4 regions of the Blautia sp. Marseille-P2398 genome follow, and region 4 is predicted to be linked to each of the others. Evidence: riboswitches for the same ligand, from Rfam matches in the RefSeq annotation. Region 4 holds a riboswitch; each other region holds the start of a gene.

Region 1 (3,207 bases), on a different contig from region 4:
TTGCGTAACGAAATCTTAAACTTACATTTTGAAAATACAATCGTGATTTCGGATAAAAAGCAGGAATTGATGGAGGAAAATGAGAATGTCAAAAGATGAATATTTAATCACAGATGCCCCTCTTAAAGCACTGACTGTTTTTGCAATGCCTATGATTCTGGGCAGCTTCTTTCAACAAGTATATAATATGGCTGATTCCATTATCGTCGGTCAGTTTGTGGGATCCTCTGCACTTGCGGCAGTTGGAGCCTGTGCCGCTTTGACCAATGTTTTCATCTGTGTGGCTTTGGGAGCTGGTGTAGGAGCAGGCGTACTTGTGAGCCGCTATTTTGGAGCTCAGAATTATAGCAAAATGAAAACAATTGTGTCAACATCGTTGATCAGTTTTCTGATTCTGAGTATACTTCTGGGGGTTTTTGGCTTTGTTTTTTCTCATTTTATGATGAGTTTATTACAAACACCTGCTGACATACTGGATGAAGCGGTACTGTATCTGCGTGTTTATTTTGTGGGATTTCCCTTTCTGTTTATGTACAATATCCTTTCAACGATGTTCAATTCCATCGGTGAATCGAAGATTCCGTTGGGCCTTTTGATATTTTCTTCTGTTTTGAATATTGTTATGGATCTTTGGATGGTGGCAGGTTTAGGGCTGGGTGTGTTCGGTGCCGCCCTTGCAACTCTCATTGCGCAGGGGATTTCCGCAGTGTTTTCGCTTTTGATTTTCTTTAACCGGATGCGTCGATATAAAAGCCGCTTTAACTGGTTTGACAGGCAGGAGTTACATTCCATGCTTCGTATTGCAGTACCATCGGTTCTTCAGCAATCCACAGTGTCAATTGGTATGATGATCGTACAGGCGGTTGTAAATCCCTTCGGTACACAAGCGCTGGCAGGTTATGCGGCAACCATGAGAGTAGAGAATGTTTTTTCACTGATATTTGTATCCATTGGAAATGCGGTTTCGCCCTATGTTTCCCAGAATCTTGGAGCAAAGAAAATTGAACGTATCAAAAAAGGATACCATGCTGCACTGGTGTTGGACCTGTGTTTCGCAGTCCTTGCTTTCATAGTCATTGAAACACTGCACACCCCAATTTCTTCCTTATTCCTTGGAAAAGATGGAACCGCTCTGGCATATCAGGTGTCCGGGGATTATATGAAATGGCTGGGATATTTCTTTATTTTTATGGGTATTAAGATGGCAACAGATGGAGTTCTTCGTGGACTTGGAATTATGCGGCCGTTTCTCATTGCCAATATGGTAAATCTTGCCATTCGGCTGTCAGTTGCCTTGATTTTTGCACCGCGTTATGGAATTGCATTTGTCTGGCTTGCTGTACCGGCCGGATGGCTTGCGAATTTTCTGATCTCCTATGGGGCACTTAGAAAATCATGGCCGGTTGATGAAGGAGTTTCATTCCGGTAAATTTCTCTTAAGTTTTGATGGAAAGCTGGATTCGTATGTTAAGAGGTATATTTTCGTTACTGTTCACTGGCAATATCCCGCGAAGCGTGTTGCTGTGAACAGTAACATATTTTCTTATAGACATGATATAGTATGAGTGCTATAATAAAAAATAATTTTTTATGGCATTTATTGGCAAACCGGTTGAAAAGCCGGGGCGCAAAGCCAGAAGGAGCTAAAGTCAGATTGAAATCTGGCCATGCCAGCCGGTTGCATCATGCCTCAGTAATAAAAAAGGTAAATGTTAAATGGGCATTATGGAAAAAGTTCCTGTAAAATTTTTTACAAGGAACTTTTTTGTGTCTTCAAGCGGATATTCGCAACCTCCGCAGGGGACTTACCTGATTCGGTTAAATTTGAGAAAAAATAGAAAAGAATAGCAGGAATGGAGAAAAGATGAAAGGGAAAAAGGTGATTGCAGGCATTCTGCTTGTGGGAATTTTAGCAACTGCCCTGGCAGGGTGTAAAAACACAAATATCACTAAAAAAGAAAGGGAAAAGCCCGTCATCACCCTGGGCAGTGACAGTTATCCGCCATACAATTATCTGAATGAAGATGGGATTCCCACAGGAATTGATGTGGAACTGGCTACAGAAGCTTTTAAAAGAATGGGTTATCAGGTGGATGTTGTCCAGATCAACTGGGAGAAGAAAAAAGAACTGGTAGAAAGCGGAGAGATTGACTGTATTATGGGCTGTTTTTCCATGGAAGGACGCCTTGACGATTACCGCTGGGCAGGACCCTACATAGCAAGCCGCCAGGTAGTTGCTGTAAATGAGAGCAGTGATATCTATAAACTAAGTGATCTGGAGGGAAAGAACCTTGCCGTCCAGTCCACAACCAAACCGGAAGGCATCTTTCTGAACCGGACAGATGAAAGGATCCCCAAACTGGGCAATCTGATCAGTCTTGGGCACAGGGAACTGATCTATACCTTTCTGGGAAAAGGATATGTAGATGCAGTTGCTGCACATGAGGAATCCATTGTCCAGTACATGAAGGATTATGATGCAAGCTTCCGTATTCTGGAAGATCCGCTGATGGTGGTCGGGATAGGTGTTGCTTTTGCAAAAGAGGATGACAGAGGAATCTGTGAGCAGATGGATCAGACGCTGGAAGAAATGCGTCAGGATGGCACATCCCTGAAAATCATTAAAAAATATCTGGATGATCCCCAGAAGTATCTGGAGGTGGATGATCTTGGATATTAGGAGAAGAATAAAAGTAAAACGATTCTGGATATTCGGCATTCTGCTTGGAATCTGTGTGACTGCAACTTCCCTGTATTACTTTTTTCAGGCAGAGAAAAAAGAAGCAGAGAACAGGATGGTGAAAACTGTAAACTATGTCAAAGTGCAGTGTTCCACCTATACCCATTATAATGAAGCTTCGGAATCTAAAAGTCTCCTCCGCGCCATTGAAAGTGCCAGACAGATGAGTACGAATATCGACATGGAAACAGAAAACGGCGGCCGGCTAAGCCAGGAGTTTCTGAAAGAAAATCTGCAGACCCTCTGGGTGGATGGTATCCTTGTGCTGGATGCAGAGGGAAAGACAGTCTGCAAATACAGCATGGATGAGGCTCTGACCAATGAGATCACAGATTATCTGCAAAAAGACATTATCATGGATTTTACCGGATATGAAGAAAGATCTTATTCGGAACGGATTGACCGAGAAGACGGATCACGTATCGACATTGCAGCCTGTGCCAGAAAAGATGGGCCAGGTATGGTTG
Region 2 (3,207 bases), on a different contig from region 4:
TATTTCTATATCATTAATTACAGCAGCACTTGGACTAGTACTAGCATATTCCAGTTTACTTGTATATAAGAAATCCCCTTTGTGATAAAAGGTTTCTTCTATTTTTATATTATTTTCATATTTCCACTCAGTTCTTGTACCATCGTTTCTCGTCTGCGATATAAGATTTCCATCTGCATCATACGTGTAATCTTCATATCTTTCATTGTCCCTTTCGCTATATATAATATTGCCGTTATCATCATAAAAATAATTTGTGGTAGCTTGATTATCATATTCGATATTTTCAAATTTTTCTTGACATAAACGATTTTTATCATCATATGAATAAGACGTTGTATATTTTACACTATCATCTGCAACATTATACGTGGTTGATTCTATTAAGTCATCGCCTTTATACTTATGAATTGTATAATATGAATAGCTTGAATCTTTATTGTCCTCATGATCTATTCTAATGTTATTGCCATCTTTATCATATGTGTACTTTTCATCATTGTTTACGGTACCATCTGGATATACACATTGTTTCTCAATTAACCGATATTCGTCATCATATTCATATTGATATGTAAAAGATAACTTACCATCGTCTCCAAACACCTCTTCTTTTTCAATATATTGGTCTGGAATTAAAGTTTTCTGTATATTTTCATTTGACTTGTCTTCATCTTCTGTAGCTTTGGCTTTTTCCTCTTCTGCATCAGCAGCAGGTGTGGTTTCTTCCTGTACTGTCTCTTTATCAGATTCGTTCTGAGATGCTTGTTTTTCTTCAAGAGCAGAAAGTCTTTCTTCTATACCATCAGAACTGTCTTTGTTAGAATCACTTTTTGCATCAGACTTTTCTTCTGTTGCTTCTGATGTAGCATTATTTGAATCTGTACTTTCAGAGTCAGATGTTTCTTCATCATCTTCATCCATAACAGATTTGAAAGCTTCTCTCGCTATGGTAATTTCTTTTTTTAATAATTCAGTACCATCATTCAACGTCCCTACCATAGTAAATGACAATTGTTTAAAGTCCGTATTATTTACTTCTTGTAAAGTTTCAAGCATAATATACCAAGCAGAAGAAAAAGATGTTCCTGCCTTATAGTCGTTAGAATCCCATTGAAATGCAACAGTTGTATCATCAACTTTAGCATCTTGTACTTTCAGCGTCAAAATATTAGGATACGAATTTTTTATAGACATATTTAATATGATATCAGAAGCATCTAAAGTATATTCTGCCGAATCCATTTTAATTGTTACTTTTTTATCTTCATATATTGATGTCTCTGCACCTTTTTCAGATATACTTATTGAATCTGATTCACCACTTTTCTGCTCAGTTGTTTCAGTATCACTCGCCCATGTTATCACTGGCGTCCCTACTGATAATGAAGCTACCATACACATTGCTAATAATTTTGTTTTCTTCTTCATGTTCATATCCCCTTGATCTTTTTGTATATAAAAAAGACATTACCCCAAACATACTTGAAGCAATGCCTTAATTATCATAGTTGCAACTGGCTGTCATACATTCGCTTAGACCCTGTAGTTTTGCGTCACCAGATTTCTCTGGCTATGCCGTATTTGATTGTATAAACATTTCACATAAAATTCACAATTTGATTATACTACTGCTATATGTAATATGCAATTCTTTTTGTCAAATTTGTTCGACATTTCGTACTTACTATCACATTTCTGTAATACTTACATTATATTCGTTATTACGAAGATATTCAAGTATAAGAATCTATTTTATGATAATAATATCAAATATCTTTAAAGGAACAGCCATGATAGATTACAGCCCATTCTGGGAAACATTAAAGAAAACAAATGAAAACTGGTATACTTTGACAAGCAAGCATCATATGTCTCATAGCACTTTGCATCGTCTTAAACATAACCAAGACATTTCTATGAAGACAGTCAATGACTTATGCCGTATTCTGCACTGTCAAATACAGGATATTTGTGTCTATGTTCCTTCTGATGAAGATCAACCTTTATGATAATATATCATGTTCTCAGAATGCTTCTCAAAGCTTGTATTTCGCTTTATAATGAATTTTTATATAGCGTATGAAGATTTTCTCATGTGTGCATCATTCGTTCTTAAAATTTAATATACGTGTTTATAGGGGCGGTAGTTTTACATTAAAGAGTACCGCTCGGCAGCAGCCATATAAAACGTAAAAAAATAGGCATACCAAGGATTGTGCTCCCTGATATGCCTATAATATATTAATACGGTTCTACTCGTACCGTAAGCAGTTTCTCATATATGTATTCTGGTATCTTATCTCTGTATTTTGACACCGTAATTGCAATGTCATATTCTTTGAACTTCTTATAATCTGCAAATGCTTCTTCTATTGTATCCCTATATGGTAAATCAATTATATCTTCTGTACCAAAATAAGTAATCTGTCCGTAATATTTATTGACTTTACCATTATATCTTACTCCAAGAGGAAGCACATTGTTTGGTGTTTCCCCATCTTTATAATGCTTTTTACTGTTGGCAAGTAATGTATTTAAGCCTTGTGGCAGAATACAGATTGTCTCTGGAGAATATACCTTGCTTCCATTACCAAATAAATCCTTGTCTACAGCCATTGATTCGCCTGGTACTTTATAATATAATTCCAAGTATCTCTTGACAAATAACTGCGGATAATCTTTCCATTCTTGACACAATTCAACATCATCATAACACTTGTGCGCACTCTCACTGTTATTTTCACCTTTACATCGACTGGAAATAGAACCATACGCAATCATTGCTTGATTCTTGGCATTGTTGACATACTCAATATATTCCTGCTCATAGTTTAACTCCTGCCATGTAATCTTATCTGCTTTAAGATTTATGAAATCTTTGCCAGTAACATAAATCAGATTTTTATACCAATTATCATCAAAGTCACCATTCTTATGCCAGACCTTACCTCTGCCTCTATATTGTTTCAGAAAGCATTTTGCTACTAACTCTTCTGGACTGGTTTCTCTCTTAGTGGTTTCAACTATGATTTTGCCTGTTAGTTTCCCTCTGATTTTTTCTGGTGTTCGCCACACTTCATAAATAGTATAATGGCATTTTCCTTGCTTATGCTCATAGAATTTGTTCATATTTGGGTTTCTATGGTTATTTACACCTCTTCCGTAATTAGAAATCCAATAGTTTTCTGTCTGCGGTACTCTTAC
Region 3 (3,207 bases), on a different contig from region 4:
ATTGGCATTAATGGACAGGAACAGGAAACTGTTTTTTAAAGATAAAGGTATGTTGTTTACATCAATGATCACACCAGTTATTCTAATTGTTCTGTATGCTACATTTCTTGCAAAGGTTTTCAAAGATTCTTTTACAGCAGCAATTCCGGATATGATTACAATTTCGGATAAGCTTATTAATGGAACCGTGGCAGCACAACTGACAGCATCACTTATGGCAGTGAGCTGTATCACTGTAACATTTTGTGTGAATCTGACTATGGTGCAGGACAAGGCAAATGGAACAAGGAAGGATTTTAATGTTGCACCGGTCAGCAAGGAAAAAATTTATTTGGGATATTTTCTGTCAACAGTAGCTAATTCATTGATGGTCAATGGACTTGCGTTTGTATTATGCCTGGGATATTTACTTAAAATGGGATGGTATATGAATACAGCAGACATATTATGGGTTTTATTTGATATGATATTGCTCGTCCTATTTGGAAGTACGCTTTCAAGTATCATTAGCTTTCCGTTGACAACACAGGGACAGCTTTCGGCTGTAGGTACAATTGTCAGCGCAGGATATGGTTTTATATGTGGTGCTTATATGCCGATTTCAAATTTTGGACCAGGTCTTCAGAAGGCACTGTCTTATCTTCCGAGTACATATGCCACTTCATTGATTAAGAATCATATGCTTCACGGAGTTTTCAGAGAGATGGAGAGAAAAAATTATCCGGATGAAATGGTTGAAGCGATAAGAGACACGCTTGATTGCAATCCGGTATTTCATGGAAATGTGGTGAGTATAAATCAGATGATTGGCATTATGATGGGAAGTATAGCTGTATTTGGAATTATTTACTATGTGGTTACATTGTTGTTAGCGGGTGAAGGCAGACGATAGGAAATATTGTTTTTAGCGGGTGAAAGTTCTAGGGATATGGAACGATCTGAGTACAAATGAGCAGGAAACAGTAATGTCAATGCTGCGTGGTCTTCGGAAGTAGAAGAACAGTTCGAGTATATGTATCGGCTGTTCTTTTTTTTATTTTTTGGCGTTAAAACGGTAATGTTTTTCTTGTGTACAGTAGAGTGCTATAGTATAATAAAACCAGTTTTTTTGCATAAGTATTAAAGCTATAATATGGAAATTGGCAAACCAGATGAAAGTCTGGGACGCAAAGCTACAGGGCCTGTAAAATGGCAGCCAGTTGCATGAAATGAGGTGCACTGTCTGTTTGACAGTGCTTTTTTATGGTAGAGCACTTGAATAAGTAATACAGAAGCTGTTTGGAAAAATATTGTGAAAAATAGTGTGGAGGTTATTGATAATTAATGAATGTAAAATTAAAATCTGGAAGCAAGCAAGCAACTGTAGCCTAGAGGAGGGGAGAAAGATGAAGAAGTGCAAATTAGTACAGAATATAATGAATTTCAAATTTTGTTACATTATATTTTGCACAATTATATGTTTTATTGTTTTATCCGTTCCTGCATCTGCCAAAGAAAACTCTGACAATGTTATCCGGGTAGGATCTTTTGAGGAAACTTATAATGTAGTCAATGAAAAGGGAGAAAGAAGCGGCTATGGTTATGAGTATCTTCAAGATATTGCAGGTTATGCAGGATGGACATATAAATACATAACAAGTGATTGGAAAAACTGCTTTACACAGTTGGAAAATGGAGAGATTGATATTCTTGGTGGCATTTCCTATACAGACGAACGTGCTGAAAAAATGCTTTTTTCCGATATGCCTATGGGGGAAGAGAAATATTACATCTATACGGATGCATCCAATATGGATCTTACAGCAGGAAATTTGGATTCTTTTGAGGGAAAAAATATTGGTGTGTTTAAAGATAATATAGTGGAGGATGTGCTTAATGAATGGGAATCAAAATATGGTCTGTATACGAAGCATATCAATGTTTCTACAAACACAGAAATTATGGACAAACTGTCGAACCATGAAATTGACTGCTTCGTTTCGCAAGAAGACCCCCGTTGGGAAGAATCGGATATTTCACCGCTTACAAGTATTGGAGAGACAGAAATCTATTTCGCTATAAATCCAGAACGTCCGGATATCAAAGAATCACTGGATAGTGCTATGCGCAGAATCAAGGATGACAACCCATTTTACACAGATGATCTCTACAGGCGTTATCTTTCTGCACAGAGCAGCTCGTTTCTTTCAAAAGAAGAAAGTGAGTGGATCGGGCAGCATGGTGCAATCCGGATAGGGTATTTGAATCAGGATGGAGGTATCAGCAGTGTAGATCCATCAACAGGTAAACTGACAGGTGTTATTACAGATTATGTGGATCTTGCAGAAAATTGTCTGCAAGGTCAGACTCTGGAATATGAATTAAATGGATATGAGACAAGAAGTGAACTGCTTCAGGCATTGCAGGATGGAAAAATAGACCTGATTTTTCATGCAAACCAGAATCCATACTTTGCAGAAACAAATGGATTTGCTTTGTCGGATACGCTATTGACTCTGAATATGGAAGCAATTACGGCAAAGGATTCTTTTGATGAAAATAAAGAGAATATAGTTGCCGTTGAAAAAGATGATTTTGCATTGAAAGCATATCTTTCATACAATTATCCGCAATGGAAGGTTGTGGAATATGAAACATCAGATGCAGCAGTAAAAGCAATGCAGAAAGGGGAGACGGATTGTATTGTAAGCAATTCAGGTACTGTTTCAGACTATTTGAAAAATAATAAGCTTCATAGTGTTTTCCTGACAAAAGAAGCTGATGTTCCATTTGCTATTCAGCAGGGAGAACCGGTTCTTTTGTCCATTCTGAATAAAACACTGACATCTATGCCTACAACTCAATTTTCAGGTGCAGTAGTTTCGTATAATGTTTCCTCACGAAAAGTTACAGCGAAGGATTTTATTCAGGACAATTTACTGACAGTATTACTTATCGCTGGAATTTCTTTTTTCGTTGTCCTGTGTATAATTCTTGATTCTTTGAAAAAATCAAAACGTGCGGAAGAAAAATCCAAGAAGTCTGCTGAGCAGGCATTGAAGCTGAATCAGGAGCTTGAAGAAAAACAGCAGGAATTACAAAATGCACTTGTAGGAGCACAGAGTGCCAATAAGGCTAAGACTTCCTTTTTAAATAACATGTCTCATGATATCAGAACACCGATCAATGGTATTATTGGTATGCTTACGATTCTTGAGAAAAGCGGAA
Region 4 (3,207 bases):
GCACTCGTGACATATTTTTGTAAGTGGTTATAATTTTCTAAATCTTTAAAAATATGTTTATATTCTTCGTCATCACATTGAACAGTCCACTGGAAAGAATATGAATTTCTATCAGGATTTGAAGACCAATCATCCTGTTTATTAGAATATAATAGCGATAGCGTTCCTTCATATTTATTGCAAATTTTATAGTCGTCCCAAAAATATTGTGTGCAATTATTTAATTCTTCTACTTTTGCTTTACCAAGAATTTTTTCACAACTATAAATATTCAGATCGTCTTTAAACATCCATTTAGATATATTTATTTGGTCATTTGACGATCCACATCCAGATAGTATCTGTTATACCAATTAAAATCCCTATTGTAAATTTTCTTTTCATGCCTTGGAAACTCCATGTCAATATTATCTAAATCAATTTCCCTCTTGCATTTTATAATAGTAATAGGTTATTGCGTCATCCATTGCATTTTGCCATTCTTCGTCTGTCAACTTACCATTACCATCAACATCGTTGGCAGAGTAAAACGGATCACTTTTATCATAAGAATGTCCTTCTGAATAATCATTATCATAATCTGATGAACTGTAATCATTTGAATCATAAGAAGAACTGTAACTATTTGAATCGTCATCATAATCCGATGAACCATAATCACTGGAATACGAATCACTACTGTAATCTGATGAATTATAACTATTTGAAGATGTTACAGAAGAATCATAAGTATTATCCGATGATTCTCCACAGGCAGTCAACATTCCTATTGATGTTAATATAAGAGTCGATTTAATGAGTAACGGTAAAAATTTTTTGGTATTCATGTCTGTTAATACTTCCTTTTATCTTGTAATTGCTTTATTTAATCCCCAGTCCTTTAGCAACCATATTCACAATTGCATTATCTGTACTGTCTGATTGATTCTCGTCTATAAATTTCTTAATAGCTTCTTTAGTCTTATTTCCTGCAATACCATCAACAGATCCACAATCATATCCTTTTTGATTGAGTACATCCTGTACAATCTTGATAATGTCTTTGGAAATTGTAATACTACTTCCTGCATTTAATTGTATTGCATTAGATGCTGATGGTGTTGCAGTTGTCGTCTGTGAAGTGTTAGAAGATGCTAAACCACCGCCAAAAGTTCCCCAACCTGCTCCACCAGATGTCGTTGTACTCACCTCAGAAGTAGTTGATGTATCTGACGTAGCAGCAGAACTACTATAAGGACATACACCACCATCATGTAAATGTGCAGGATGTCCACCGCAATGATAATGATAAGAACCTAAACCACTCACATTTTTATTATCATGATGTCCTCCACTTGAATCTGTTCTTCCAGAATGTGCCTGTACTGTTCCTGGTACTGTTGAAAAAGCAAGCATTGCTGTCATCGTATAAATAGAGATTTTCTTAAAAAACTTTTTCATCATACGCTTCTTCCTCCGTAAAATTATTTAAAAAAGACATCACTTCTCCATAAGAAAAAAAGCAATGCCTTAATTATCATAGTTGCAACTGGCTGTCATACATTCGCTTAGACCCTGTAGTTTTGCGTCACCAGATTTCTCTGGCTATGCCGTATTCAATTGAATAAACATTTCACATAAAATTCACAATTTGATTATACTACTGCTATATGTAATATACAATTCTTTTTGTCAAATTTGTTCGACATTTCGTATTCACTATCACATTGCTGTAATACCCTTATTATATTCGTTATAACGAAGATATTCAAGTATAAGAATCTATTTTATGGTAATAATATCAAATATCTTTGAAGGAACAGCCATGATAGATTACAGTCCATTCTGGGAAACATTAAAGAAAACAAATGAAAACTGGTATACTTTGACAAGCAAGCATCATATGTCTCATAGCACTTTGCATCGTCTTAAACATAATCAAAATATTTCTATGAAGACAGTTAATGACTTGTGCCGTATTCTGCACTGTCAGATACAGGATATTTGTGTCTATGTTCCTTCTGATGAAGATCAACCTCTATGATAATAAATCATGCTCTCAGAATGCTTCTCAAGCCTTGTATTTCGCTTTATAACAGACTTTTATATATTATATTATATGAAGATATTTCTTATGTGTATATTATTCGTCCTTAAAATTTAATATACGTGTTTATAGGGGCGGTGGTTTTACATTAAAGAGTACCGCTCGGCAGCAGACATATAAAACGTAAAAAAATAGGCACATCAAGGATTTTGTTTTCCCTGATATGCCTATCAAAAAATAACTTCCTCAATTTCTGACAAGGTAATTGCTAAAGAAGTACATCCATCTGCTTTAGCATCATATGTACTTAAATATTCATCACATTCGATAAAACTATTATTTCTATAAAGCCTTTCTCCCTCATTATTTGCTCTAAGAAATACCATCTGAAATCCAATAGTATTCATTGACATGTAATATAAATACTCAAGAAACCATTTAAAGAAGATACTTGAATAATGTTGCTTTTTTACTGGATCAAGCAAATATGCTACCTGACCTTTTAGTTTTCTACTGATTGCAAACATCTTTATCTCAACTGCTGGAATAGATAATAAAATCTTTCCATCATCATTCATTACCTTTGTATGATATTTCTCTGCCTCGTCATAATAGTATAAGCTATATGCCTTAATAGTTGCATAAGCATAAATATGTTTTCTGTCTTCTGCTACTAAAACATATGTAACACCCTTACCCTCTATTGAATCATTTTTTGCATATTTGTGTAGATATTCTGTCATATCCTCATTTCCACAATCAAACTGCTGTATCACATCATCTGTGACTTTCGATTGATTCAATTCAACAAAACTTAATTCTTGATTACCCATTAATCTTCCTTGTCCATCAACGCATTTAACGCATTAATTGATTCTGTATTCAAATTTTTGCGTAACTGTTTGCATTCATTCCAAAATGCCTCAGTCGGTCGATTTTCATTTACTTTTTTAAAGAATGTTTTTTCCTTGCCACAGGTAATAATACACCCTGGATTTCGTTTCTGTGCTAATGCCATACAATCAACCTCCTTCTGTTCTTCAAAATTCGCATTATTATTCATAAGAATATAACACCCCAGTCATGTTATGTCAACAACTGGGTTCATACAAATATACCTTTATTTCTTGATTATATTGTATCATAAACCCAGTCTTGAATCAATTATTTAGTCAATATTA

The links. Region 4 has a riboswitch for cyclic di-GMP ahead of ACESZG_RS11315 (YHYH domain-containing protein). Riboswitches for the same ligand answer to the same signal wherever they lie in the genome.
Region 1: another riboswitch for cyclic di-GMP. It lies ahead of ACESZG_RS11515 (ABC transporter substrate-binding protein); the one in region 4 lies ahead of ACESZG_RS11315 (YHYH domain-containing protein).
Region 2: another riboswitch for cyclic di-GMP. It lies ahead of ACESZG_RS05490 (peptidoglycan-binding protein); the one in region 4 lies ahead of ACESZG_RS11315 (YHYH domain-containing protein).
Region 3: another riboswitch for cyclic di-GMP. It lies ahead of ACESZG_RS04435 (response regulator); the one in region 4 lies ahead of ACESZG_RS11315 (YHYH domain-containing protein).

Annotation. Positions count from the first base shown of each region.
Region 1 is NZ_CAXSTD010000009.1:27,999-31,205, forward strand. It holds gene ACESZG_RS11510 (MATE family efflux transporter) at 86-1,429, shown strand; cyclic di-GMP riboswitch class I at 1,593-1,686, shown strand; gene ACESZG_RS11515 (ABC transporter substrate-binding protein) at 1,865-2,680, shown strand; gene ACESZG_RS11520 (hybrid sensor histidine kinase/response regulator) at 2,664-3,207, shown strand, end outside.
Region 2 is NZ_CAXSTD010000003.1:228,485-231,691, forward strand. It holds gene ACESZG_RS05490 (peptidoglycan-binding protein) at 1-1,431, opposite strand, end outside; cyclic di-GMP riboswitch class I at 1,510-1,590, opposite strand; gene ACESZG_RS05495 (helix-turn-helix transcriptional regulator) at 1,794-2,012, shown strand; gene ACESZG_RS05500 (hypothetical protein) at 2,245-3,207, opposite strand, start outside.
Region 3 is NZ_CAXSTD010000003.1:16,489-19,695, forward strand. It holds gene ACESZG_RS04430 (ABC transporter permease) at 1-892, shown strand, start outside; cyclic di-GMP riboswitch class I at 1,132-1,207, shown strand; gene ACESZG_RS04435 (response regulator) at 1,386-3,207, shown strand, end outside.
Region 4 is NZ_CAXSTD010000008.1:190,014-193,220, reverse strand. It holds gene ACESZG_RS11325 (hypothetical protein) at 1-290, opposite strand, end outside; gene ACESZG_RS11320 (hypothetical protein) at 417-827, opposite strand; gene ACESZG_RS11315 (YHYH domain-containing protein) at 862-1,404, opposite strand; cyclic di-GMP riboswitch class I at 1,521-1,601, opposite strand; gene ACESZG_RS11310 (helix-turn-helix domain-containing protein) at 1,769-2,023, shown strand; gene ACESZG_RS11305 (hypothetical protein) at 2,257-2,859, opposite strand; gene ACESZG_RS11300 (hypothetical protein) at 2,859-3,044, opposite strand.